DNA from 2 places in the Alteriqipengyuania triglochinis genome. Region 1 is predicted to be linked to the other one. Evidence: predicted binding sites of a transcription regulator. Region 1 holds the regulator's gene; the other holds the start of a gene.
The links. Region 1 encodes LexA, which represses DNA repair genes until DNA is damaged. Its sites were predicted from a motif close to GTTCCNCNCTTGTTCT; they were not measured.

Region 2: a site for LexA is predicted at 3,014-3,029, ahead of ACYQ0L_RS10815 (ATP-dependent helicase). Genes of this name have one in related genera too.

Annotation. Positions count from the first base shown of each region.
Region 1 covers NZ_BAAHNC010000001.1:189,412-193,883, forward strand. The annotation lists gene ACYQ0L_RS00975 (ComEC/Rec2 family competence protein) at 1-1,477, shown strand, start outside; gene lexA (transcriptional repressor LexA) at 1,471-2,157, opposite strand; gene ACYQ0L_RS00985 (molybdopterin molybdotransferase MoeA) at 2,234-3,421, opposite strand; gene moaC (cyclic pyranopterin monophosphate synthase MoaC) at 3,418-3,900, opposite strand; gene trpC (indole-3-glycerol phosphate synthase TrpC) at 4,061-4,472, opposite strand, start outside.
Region 2 covers NZ_BAAHNC010000003.1:131,431-135,902, forward strand. The annotation lists gene ACYQ0L_RS10810 (sensor domain-containing diguanylate cyclase) at 1-618, shown strand, start outside; gene ACYQ0L_RS10815 (ATP-dependent helicase) at 695-3,004, opposite strand; gene ACYQ0L_RS10820 (hypothetical protein) at 3,136-3,633, shown strand; gene ACYQ0L_RS10825 (hypothetical protein) at 4,119-4,472, shown strand, end outside.

The DNA.
Region 1 (4,472 bases):
GCTTTCCGCGCATGTTCGCCAGCAACTGGGCGGATCGGCCGGGACCATCGCCGCCGCTTTCGCCAGCGGTGACCGGGGGGCCATTGCCGAGGCGGACGAGGATGCGATGCGCGACGCAGGGCTCACTCACCTGCTTTCCATCAGCGGGCTGCATGTGAGCGCGGTGATCGCGGCGTCCTACATCCTTGCGCTCAAGCTGCTGGCGCTGTGGCCGTGGCTGGCCCTGCGGGTTCGGCTGCCGGTGGTCGCGGCCGCGATCGGGGCGCTGGCAGGAGTAGGATACACGCTGCTCACCGGCGCGGAGGTGCCGACGGTGCGCAGCTGCGCGGCGGCGGTACTGGTGCTGATCGCGCTCGCCCTGGGGCGCGAGCCGCTGACCTTCCGGCTGCTGGCGGTGGCGGCGGGCCTCGTGCTGCTGCTGTGGCCGGAAAGTGTTGCGGGGCCGAGCTTCCAGATGAGCTTTGCCGCCGTGCTTGCGATCGTGGCGCTGCACAACAGCGCGCCCGTCCGCGCGTTTCTGGCCCCGCGCGAAGAGCCCTGGTGGATGCGCCCGGTGCGCGGCGGAGCGATGCTGCTGGTGACCGGCTTCGTGATCGAGATCGCGCTGATGCCGATTGTCCTGTTCCATTTCCACCGGGCCGGGATGTACGGCGCGTTCGCCAACATGATCGGCATTCCGCTGGTAACCTTCGTTTCGATGCCGCTCATCGCCCTCGCGCTGGTCGCCGACATCGTTGGCCTCGGCGCGCCGGCCTGGTGGCTGGTGGGCAAGTCGCTGGACCTGTTGCTGGGCATTGCGCATTTCACCGCGAGCCAGCCTGGTGCGGTCAAGCTGGCGCCGCATATGGGCGGCCTTGCCTTCTTCGCGTTCGTGGCGGGTGGCTTGTGGCTCGCGCTGTGGAGCGGCCGCGCCCGGTTCTGGGGGTTCGCGCCGGTTGCCGTCGCGACCATCCTCACCATCGCGACGCCGCGGCCCGATGTGCTGGTCTCGCGCGACGGGCGTGACGTCGGCATCCTCGAGGATGGCGAGCTCCTGACATTGCGGGAGAGCCGGTCTTCCTACGCCACCGATACGCTGGCCGAGCTGGGCGCCATGGACGGCCCGCCCGTCCCGCTGGCTCAATGGCCGGGTGCCCAGTGCAGCCCTGAATTCTGCGTCGCGAGCGTCGAGCGGGAAGGGCTGGTCACGCACCTGCTGCTGGCACGCGGTCGGGAATACGTGACCGAGCGCGACCTTGCCGCAGCCTGCGCGCGGGTCGACATCGTGGTGGCGGACCGCTGGCTGCCGCGCAGCTGCCGGCCACGCTGGCTCAAGGCCGATCGGCGGATGCTCGATAAGACGGGTGGTCTCGCCATTCGCTTTGCTTCACGCGAGGTCGAGACGGTGGCCGAAGGGCAGGGCGCCCATGGCTGGTGGCACGGGCAGGGCGGCGTGGAGCGCGAACCGAGGTCCGCGCCCCGCACCGGCAATCAGTGATAGCGGCGCAGCAGCCCCGCCAGCTTGCCCTGAACCTGGACTGCGCGGCTGTCGTAGACCTGCGGCTCGTAGCTCGCGTTGGCGGGGTCGAGGCGCACCCGGCCGCCTTCGCGCCAGAGGTACTTGAGCGTCGCTTCCTCGTTCTCGACCAGCGCGACCACGATGTCGCCATCGCGCGCGGTGTCGGACTTGCGGATCAGCGCATAGTCGCCATCGAAAATGCCGGCCTCGATCATTGAGTCGCCGGACACTTCCAGCGCGAAGTGCTCGCCCGGGCCGAGCAGGGCTGCGGGGACGGGCAGGCTCTGGTGATCCTCCAGCGCCTCGATCGGGGCACCGGCGGCGATCCGCCCGTGGAGCGGTATCTCGATGACATCGTTCGCCGCCTCGGGCAGGCTGGCGGGTACGTTGGTGGTGCGCGCCCCCGCATCATTGGCGGCCTTGGGCATCGAGCCGGCGACCGCGCTCTCGGGCAGTTTCAGCACTTCGAGTGCGCGTGCCCGGTTCGGCAGGCGGCGGATGAAGCCACGTTCTTCCAGAGCGGAAATCAGCCGATGGACGCCCGACTTGCTCTTGAGGTCGAGCGCATCCTTCATTTCCTCGAAAGAGGGCGAGATGCCGGTATCTTCCAGACGCTCATGAATAAACCTGAGCAATTCATGCTGTTTTGCCGTCAACATCGCGTGCACTCTCCGCGTAACCTGTTCGCACAAACGCGAACGAATGCGGAACAATTAGGCAACCCTTTTTTCCAAGTCAAGCATATCCGCCACTTTCCAGCAGGTAGCATGGAACCGATGCTCCCGCTGCGGATGCTTGTGCCTGCGCAGCCCGGTCGACCAGCAGCTGGGCATGGGCGAGCGGAAGGAGGGCGGAACTGTCCTGCACCCCGGCCGGAACCACGCCCGCGCCGGTCCACGACGCGCGCATGAACTCGCGCCTCGTGCCTCCGCGCGGCAAGCTTTCTGCCAGCGGCATCGAGATGGGGCGGGGCAGGCAATGGGCGGCCCCGGCAAGCTTGCGGATCGCGGGTGCCATGAACAGGAAGCCGGTGACGAAGCTGGACACGGGATTGCCCGGCAGGCCGAGCACCACCGTCTGCCCGCGCGTCGCGACCAGCAGCGGCTTGCCCGGCTTGATCGCCACCCGCCAGAAATCGAGCGAAAAGCCCGCCGCTTCGAGCGCCGGCTTGACGAGATCGTGCGGCCCGACCGATGCACCGCCACTGATCACCACCAGCGCGGCATCTTCGCTTGCGGCAAGGATGGTGCGGGTAATCTCTTTCGCATCGTCGGACACCGGGCCGAGCCGGCGCACCATGGCCCCGGCCTTGTGCGCCATCTCCCCCAGCATGGCGCCGTTGGTCGACGGGATCTGATCTGCCGTGCAGCTGGCCGGATCGGCGCATAGCTCGTCGCCACACTCGATGACCGCCACGCGCGGCGCATCGTACGCGACCACGTCGCCCACGCCGCCTGCACGCGCGAGCGCGATCTGCGCGGAGCCGATGCGCGTGCCGCGCTCCAGCAGCGTATTGCTCGCCGCGAAATCGAAGCCCGCACGGCGGATGTAAATTGGCGTTGGCGGCTCGGTCGCGAAGAGGCGATCATCCTCGAGCCGCGCATTTTCCTGGATGAGCACGGCGTCGGTATTGAGCGGCATCCGTGCACCGGTCGAGATGCGCACCGCCATGCCGTTGCTCGCGACCTTCGGAAAGGGGGCGCCCGCGCGCGATTCTCCGACAATATCCCACGGGCCGTCGCCCGCCGTCGCGTAGCCGTCCATCGCCGAGAGGTCCGCGGCGGGCTGGCCGCGGCGCGCGATGACCGGCTCGGCAAGGAAGCGTCCGGCGGCGTCTTCCACCGCAAGGCTCTTCGAGGCACGCGGTTCGAGCAGCGCGAGCAGCCGAGCCTGGGCGTCCTCCAGTTCCAGCGGCGCACTCATGCCGGTACCCCGTCCGCGTGCCAGTCTCCCGATTTGCCGCCGGTCTTGGCCAGCAGCCGGACCTGTTCGATCACCATGCTCTTGTCGAGCGCCTTGGCCATGTCGTAGATCGTCAGCAGCGCGATATTGCAGGCAACCATCGCCTCCATCTCCACGCCGGTCTTCCCGGTGAGCGAGGCGGTCGCGGTGACTCGCACGGCGTACTCTTCAACCGTGCACTCCACGCTCACGCTATCGAGCGAGAGGGGATGGCACAGCGGGATGAGCTCGCCGGTCTTCTTGGCGGCCATGATCCCGGCGATGCGCGCGGCGGCGAGAACATCGCCCTTGGGCACGTTGCCATCGCGAATGGCAGTGAGCGCGGTTGCGTTCATCGCGATCCGCCCCTCGGCCACTGCCGTCCGCGCGGTTTCGCGCTTGCCGCCGACATCGACCATGCGCGCGGCACCGTTTTCGTCGAGATGGGTGAGGGCGCTCACATCATCGCTCCCGCGTGGCCCCTGACACACCTGACACAGTGTCCAGGGGAGAAAAACCTGCCCCTGCGGATTGCGCCTGAAGGCAGGCGGTACGGGCGGGATGTGGGCTGAAATGCAGTCATCCGCCGAACATGCCACGGGCGTCGGCTGTAGGACAGCCTCAGCGTATCAGCAGGTCGCGCGTTGCGGCTTCCACATCGGCCTGTCGCATCAGGCTCTCGCCGACGAGGAAGCCCTTGGCGCCCGCCGCTTCGAGCCGGGCGCAGTCGGCGGCGGTGGCGATGCCGCTTTCGGAGATGAGGAACGCGCCTTCGGGCGCGAGCGGGATCAGCGCCTCGGTGGTGGCGATGTCCGTTTCGAAGCTGCGAAGGTCGCGGTTGTTGATGCCGATCAGCCGCGACTTGAGCGTGTGCGCGCGCTCCATCTCGGCGGCGTCGTGGACCTCCACCAGCACGTCCATATCGAGTTCGAGCGCGGCCGCTTCGATCTCGGCTGCCTGCTGGTCGGTGAGTGCGGCGACGATGATCAGGATCGCGTCCGCACCCATCGCGCGGGCCTCGCCACACTGCCAC
Region 2 (4,472 bases), on a different contig from region 1:
CCGACTGCGCTGATCGGCGTATTCCAGGACATAACCGACCGATACCAGCTCGAAACCCGGCTGCGCGCAGCGGCCCATGTCGACGACCTGACAGGCCTGGCAAACCGCGCGCGGCTAAACCAGTATCTCGATGATACCATCGCCAGCAATCGCGAGCAGGGCAGGCAGATGGCGCTGCTGCTGATCGATCTCGATCACTTCAAGGCCGTAAACGACCAGCTTGGCCATGAAGCTGGAGATCGTGTTCTCAAGAAAACCGCAAGCCAGCTGGCGAGCGAGCCTTTTTCGGGCCAGATGGCGGCGCGATATGGTGGCGATGAATTCGTGATGGTGATCGAAGACGATCGCCTGATCGAGGATATCGAAGGCACGCTCGACACCTTGCTCGACAAGCTGCGTTTCAAGATCGGCCGCGAAGGGGAAGACCTTCGCGTCAGCGCCACCATCGGAGCGGCCATTCTCGCCCCGGAAAATGCCGACCGAAGCGCCCTGCTACGCTGTGCCGACCATGCGCTTTACGAGGCCAAGCGCGCCGAGCGAGGGACGGCCTCGATCTGCCGCGAGGTGATTGGGGGAGAAGGTTCGCAGGGCAAGCGGGGCCTGCGGGCGGTCGGCTAGACGCCTGGCTCAATCCATCTGCGAGCGGGCAGGGCGCGAATGGCCATGCCAGACCACTGCACAGTCCGTTCTACGATCACTCGGCCAACTTTACGAAGCTGTCGATCACCCGCTTGGTGCCGGTGGTCTCGAATTCGATCTCCAGCTTGTTGCCTTCCTGGCTCATCACGGTGCCATAGCCGAACTTGTCGTGGAAGACGCGCGCGCCCAGCGCCACGTCGGTCCGCGGTTTGGCGGCGAAGCTGGCGGCGGAGCGGCGGCTTTCCTGCACGCGGGCCGGTTTTGTCTCGTAGCCGGTGGCGAGCGCACGCTGCCATCCCGGCCCGCGAGCGGTCGACCGGTCGGGCCGGTCGCGTGAGACATGGGCGAAGGGATCGTCCTGCTCGCTCCAGTTGGCACGCCACAACGACGCGCCGCCCGACATCGTCGTCTCGCTGTCGACATGGTCTTCGGGCAGCTCGCCGATAAACCGGCTGGGCAACGAGCTGGTCCACTGGCCGTAGATGCGCCGGTTGGCGGCATGGAGGATCGTGCACGCCTTCTTGGCGCGTGTGATTGCCACGTAGGCGAGGCGGCGTTCTTCCTCGAGGCTGGCGAGCCCCCCTTCGTCGAGCGCGCGCTGGCTCGGGAAGACACCCTCTTCCCACCCGACCAGGAACAGATGATCGAACTCCAGCCCCTTGGCAGCGTGGATCGTCATGATGGTGACTTTGGCGTCTTCGGAGTTCGCCTCGTTGTCCATCACGAGCGCGACATGTTCGAGAAAGTCGCCGAGCGTTTCGTAATCTTCCATCGCGCGGACGAGTTCGGACAGGTTTTCGAGCCGGCCCTTGGCTTCGACCGAACGCTCGTTCTCGAGCATGGCCTGATAGCCGCTTTCCTCCAGTACGGTACGGAGCAGTTCGGCGGGTGCGAGACTGCCCGCCTCTTCGCGCCACTTGAGGAACTGGCGCAGCAGCGTGCCGATCGTTCCGCGCGCACGCGCAGGCAGTTCGTCGCTGTCGGCGAGTTCGAGCGATGCGGCGGCAAGCGGCATGCCGGTGCGCCGCGCGTGCTGGTACATCTTCTCCAGCGTCTTGGCACCAAGGCCACGCTTGGGCTGGTTATAGATCCGCTCGAACGCAAGGTCGTCTGCAGGCTGCGCGATCACGCGAAGGTAGGCTAGGGCATCGCGGATTTCGGCGCGCTCGTAGAAGCGGAAGCCGCCGATGATGCGGTAGTTCATCCCGATCTGAATGAAGCGGTCTTCGAACTCGCGGGTCTGGTACTGCGCCCGCACGAGGATCGCGATCTCGTCGAGGCCCACGCCGCCACGCTCGAGGCTCTCGATCTCCTCGCCGACGCGGCGCGCTTCTTCGGGCCCGTCCCATACACCGATCACGCGGACCTTCTCGCCCGTGTCGGTCTCGGTCCACAATTCCTTGCCGAGTCGCTGGCTGTTCTCGCCGATCAGGCCCGACGCCGCGCCGAGAATGTGCGGGGTGGAGCGATAATTCTGTTCTAGCTTGATGACCTTGGCGCCGGGAAAGTCCTTCTCGAACTTCAGGATGTTCGCCACTTCCGCGCCGCGCCAAGAATAGATCGACTGGTCGTCGTCGCCCACAACGCAGATGTTCTTACGCTCCTGCGCAAGCAGGCGGAGCCACAGGTACTGGACCTGGTTGGTGTCCTGATATTCGTCGACGAGGATGTATTTGAAGCGGCTCTGGTACTGCGCCAGCACATCCGAATGCTGCCGGAAGATGTTGAGCATGTGCAGCAGCAGGTCGCCGAAATCGCACGCGTTCAGCGCCTTCAGCCGATTCTGGTACGTCTTGTAGAGCTGGCTGCCGCGCCCGTTGGCGTAGCTTTCGTTCTCGACCGCATCCAGATCGCCGGGGTTGAGCCCGCGGTTCTTCCACCGGTCGATCAGCCCGGCAAGCTGGCGCGCAGGCCAGCGCTTCTCGTCCAGCTCCGCCTCGGCGATCAGCGTCTTGAGCAGGCGCAGCTGGTCGTCCGGGTCGATGATCGTGAAATTGCTTTGCAGGCCGACCAGTTCGGCATGGCGGCGCAGCATCTTGGCGCCGATCGCGTGGAACGTGCCGAGCCACGGCATGCCTTCGACCGCGTCGCCGATATGGCGGCCCACACGTTCGCGCATCTCGCGCGCGGCCTTGTTGGTGAAGGTGACGCACAGGATCTCGCTTGGCCACGCGAGCCGCATCGCGACGAGATGTGCCAGCCTTGCGGTCAGCGCGCTGGTCTTGCCCGTACCCGCACCCGCCAGCATCAGCACCGGCCCCTCGGTCGTCAGCACCGCCTCGCGCTGGGGTGGGTTCAACTGCGCGGCATAGGCGGGGATATCCGCGTCTCCGGCGGCGGTGGCGAGGGGATTGGCATCATTCATGGCTGTAGCCGAACAGGTAGGGAACGCGGCCTGTGGGAGCAAGGGAAGGCGCATCCCGATCCCCCAATTCGGAACCGCGTCTGCGGCGTCCCGTTGGTTAGGCAAGGACGAGGGAAGAAGGAGTTCTAGATATGAAAAAGCTGATTTTCGCTACCACTGCAGCATGCGGCCTCGCAATCGCCGGTGTGCCGGCGATCGCCCAGACGAGCGAGACCGAAGCTGAATCCTACATGATGACTGACGCTCAGGAAGCCATGTACATGAATTGGGCCGCCGAACAGCGGATGACCTACCAGGAATGGCCGATTGCAGCGCAGGAATACTACTGGACGCTCAACGACAGCCAGAAAAAGGTCTGGTGGGACAGCCTGAACAACGAACAGCGCGTCCGGATCGTCAACATGGCCCCCGAACAGCGCATGGCTGCCTGGAAGTCGATCAATTCGCAGTTGAGCGGTACGGCGACTGCCACCACGACGAGCACGACCTCGACTGGCAACATGAAGATCAACTACCGCAGCAACGCCGTAGTCCAGGCGACCCCGGGTGACGAAGGTCCGCCCCCGGCCGAGCTGCCGATCTGCGAGCCGATGGAGCAGGACAACTGCATTAATCGCGGCGCACGCTGAGAAATCCGATTGGCGTAATCACGGTGGCAGCGTCAGGAGCGATCCTGGCGCTGCCACATGTGCATGGGCAGGTCCTTTGATTGGCCTTGTCGACGCAGGCGCTACCTTCGCAGGGCGTGCTGTTGCGCGGATCGCTCCGGAACGACCATCCGACATGTCAGAACGAGACCGTGCAGCCGATCCGCGATGACGAGGGCGGCTACCGAACGGTTTGGCGGTAAGCAGGGGCTGGCAGAGGGCGGGTGCATAGGTAGCTGGGAGCGATCACGAGCAGCAATCGTGTGATCGACAACTGCTTTGGGCGTCCTTTTTACGGTCCCGACTTCTTTTCGCCGCATTTGCCGAACGCTCGCAGGCGTCATGTTCCCTGACTGCGATGAGGCGGGGAGCCATCCGAGTGCGAACGCGTCTTCCTCCCACTTGCTTCGGGAAACGGACGCATTCCTGCGTCCCTACGCGAGGCGGGTCGCACAAGGAGAAGAAAGATGCGGAAGACGATTTCTATCATTCTGGCAACCGCCGGCATTGCCATCGCGAGCCCTGCAATCGCACAGGAGAGCATGCCGCCGCAGGACGATACTTTCGAAAGCGCGCCGGATGCGGGTACGGTCCCCGGGCTTACCCCGGAACAGCAATCCGCTCTCGAATCCTGGCCGGCAGAAACGCAGGAGTACTATCTGACCCTGTCGCCAGACAGGCAGGCGCTTTTCTGGCAGCTTAGCGATCCGGACAAGGTCGCAATCTCACAGCTGCCCCGCGAACAACAAGACGCCACGTGGGCCGCACTCCAAGAACGGGCCATGGGTGCGCCCGCGCCTGCGGGCCCGGCGAACGAACCG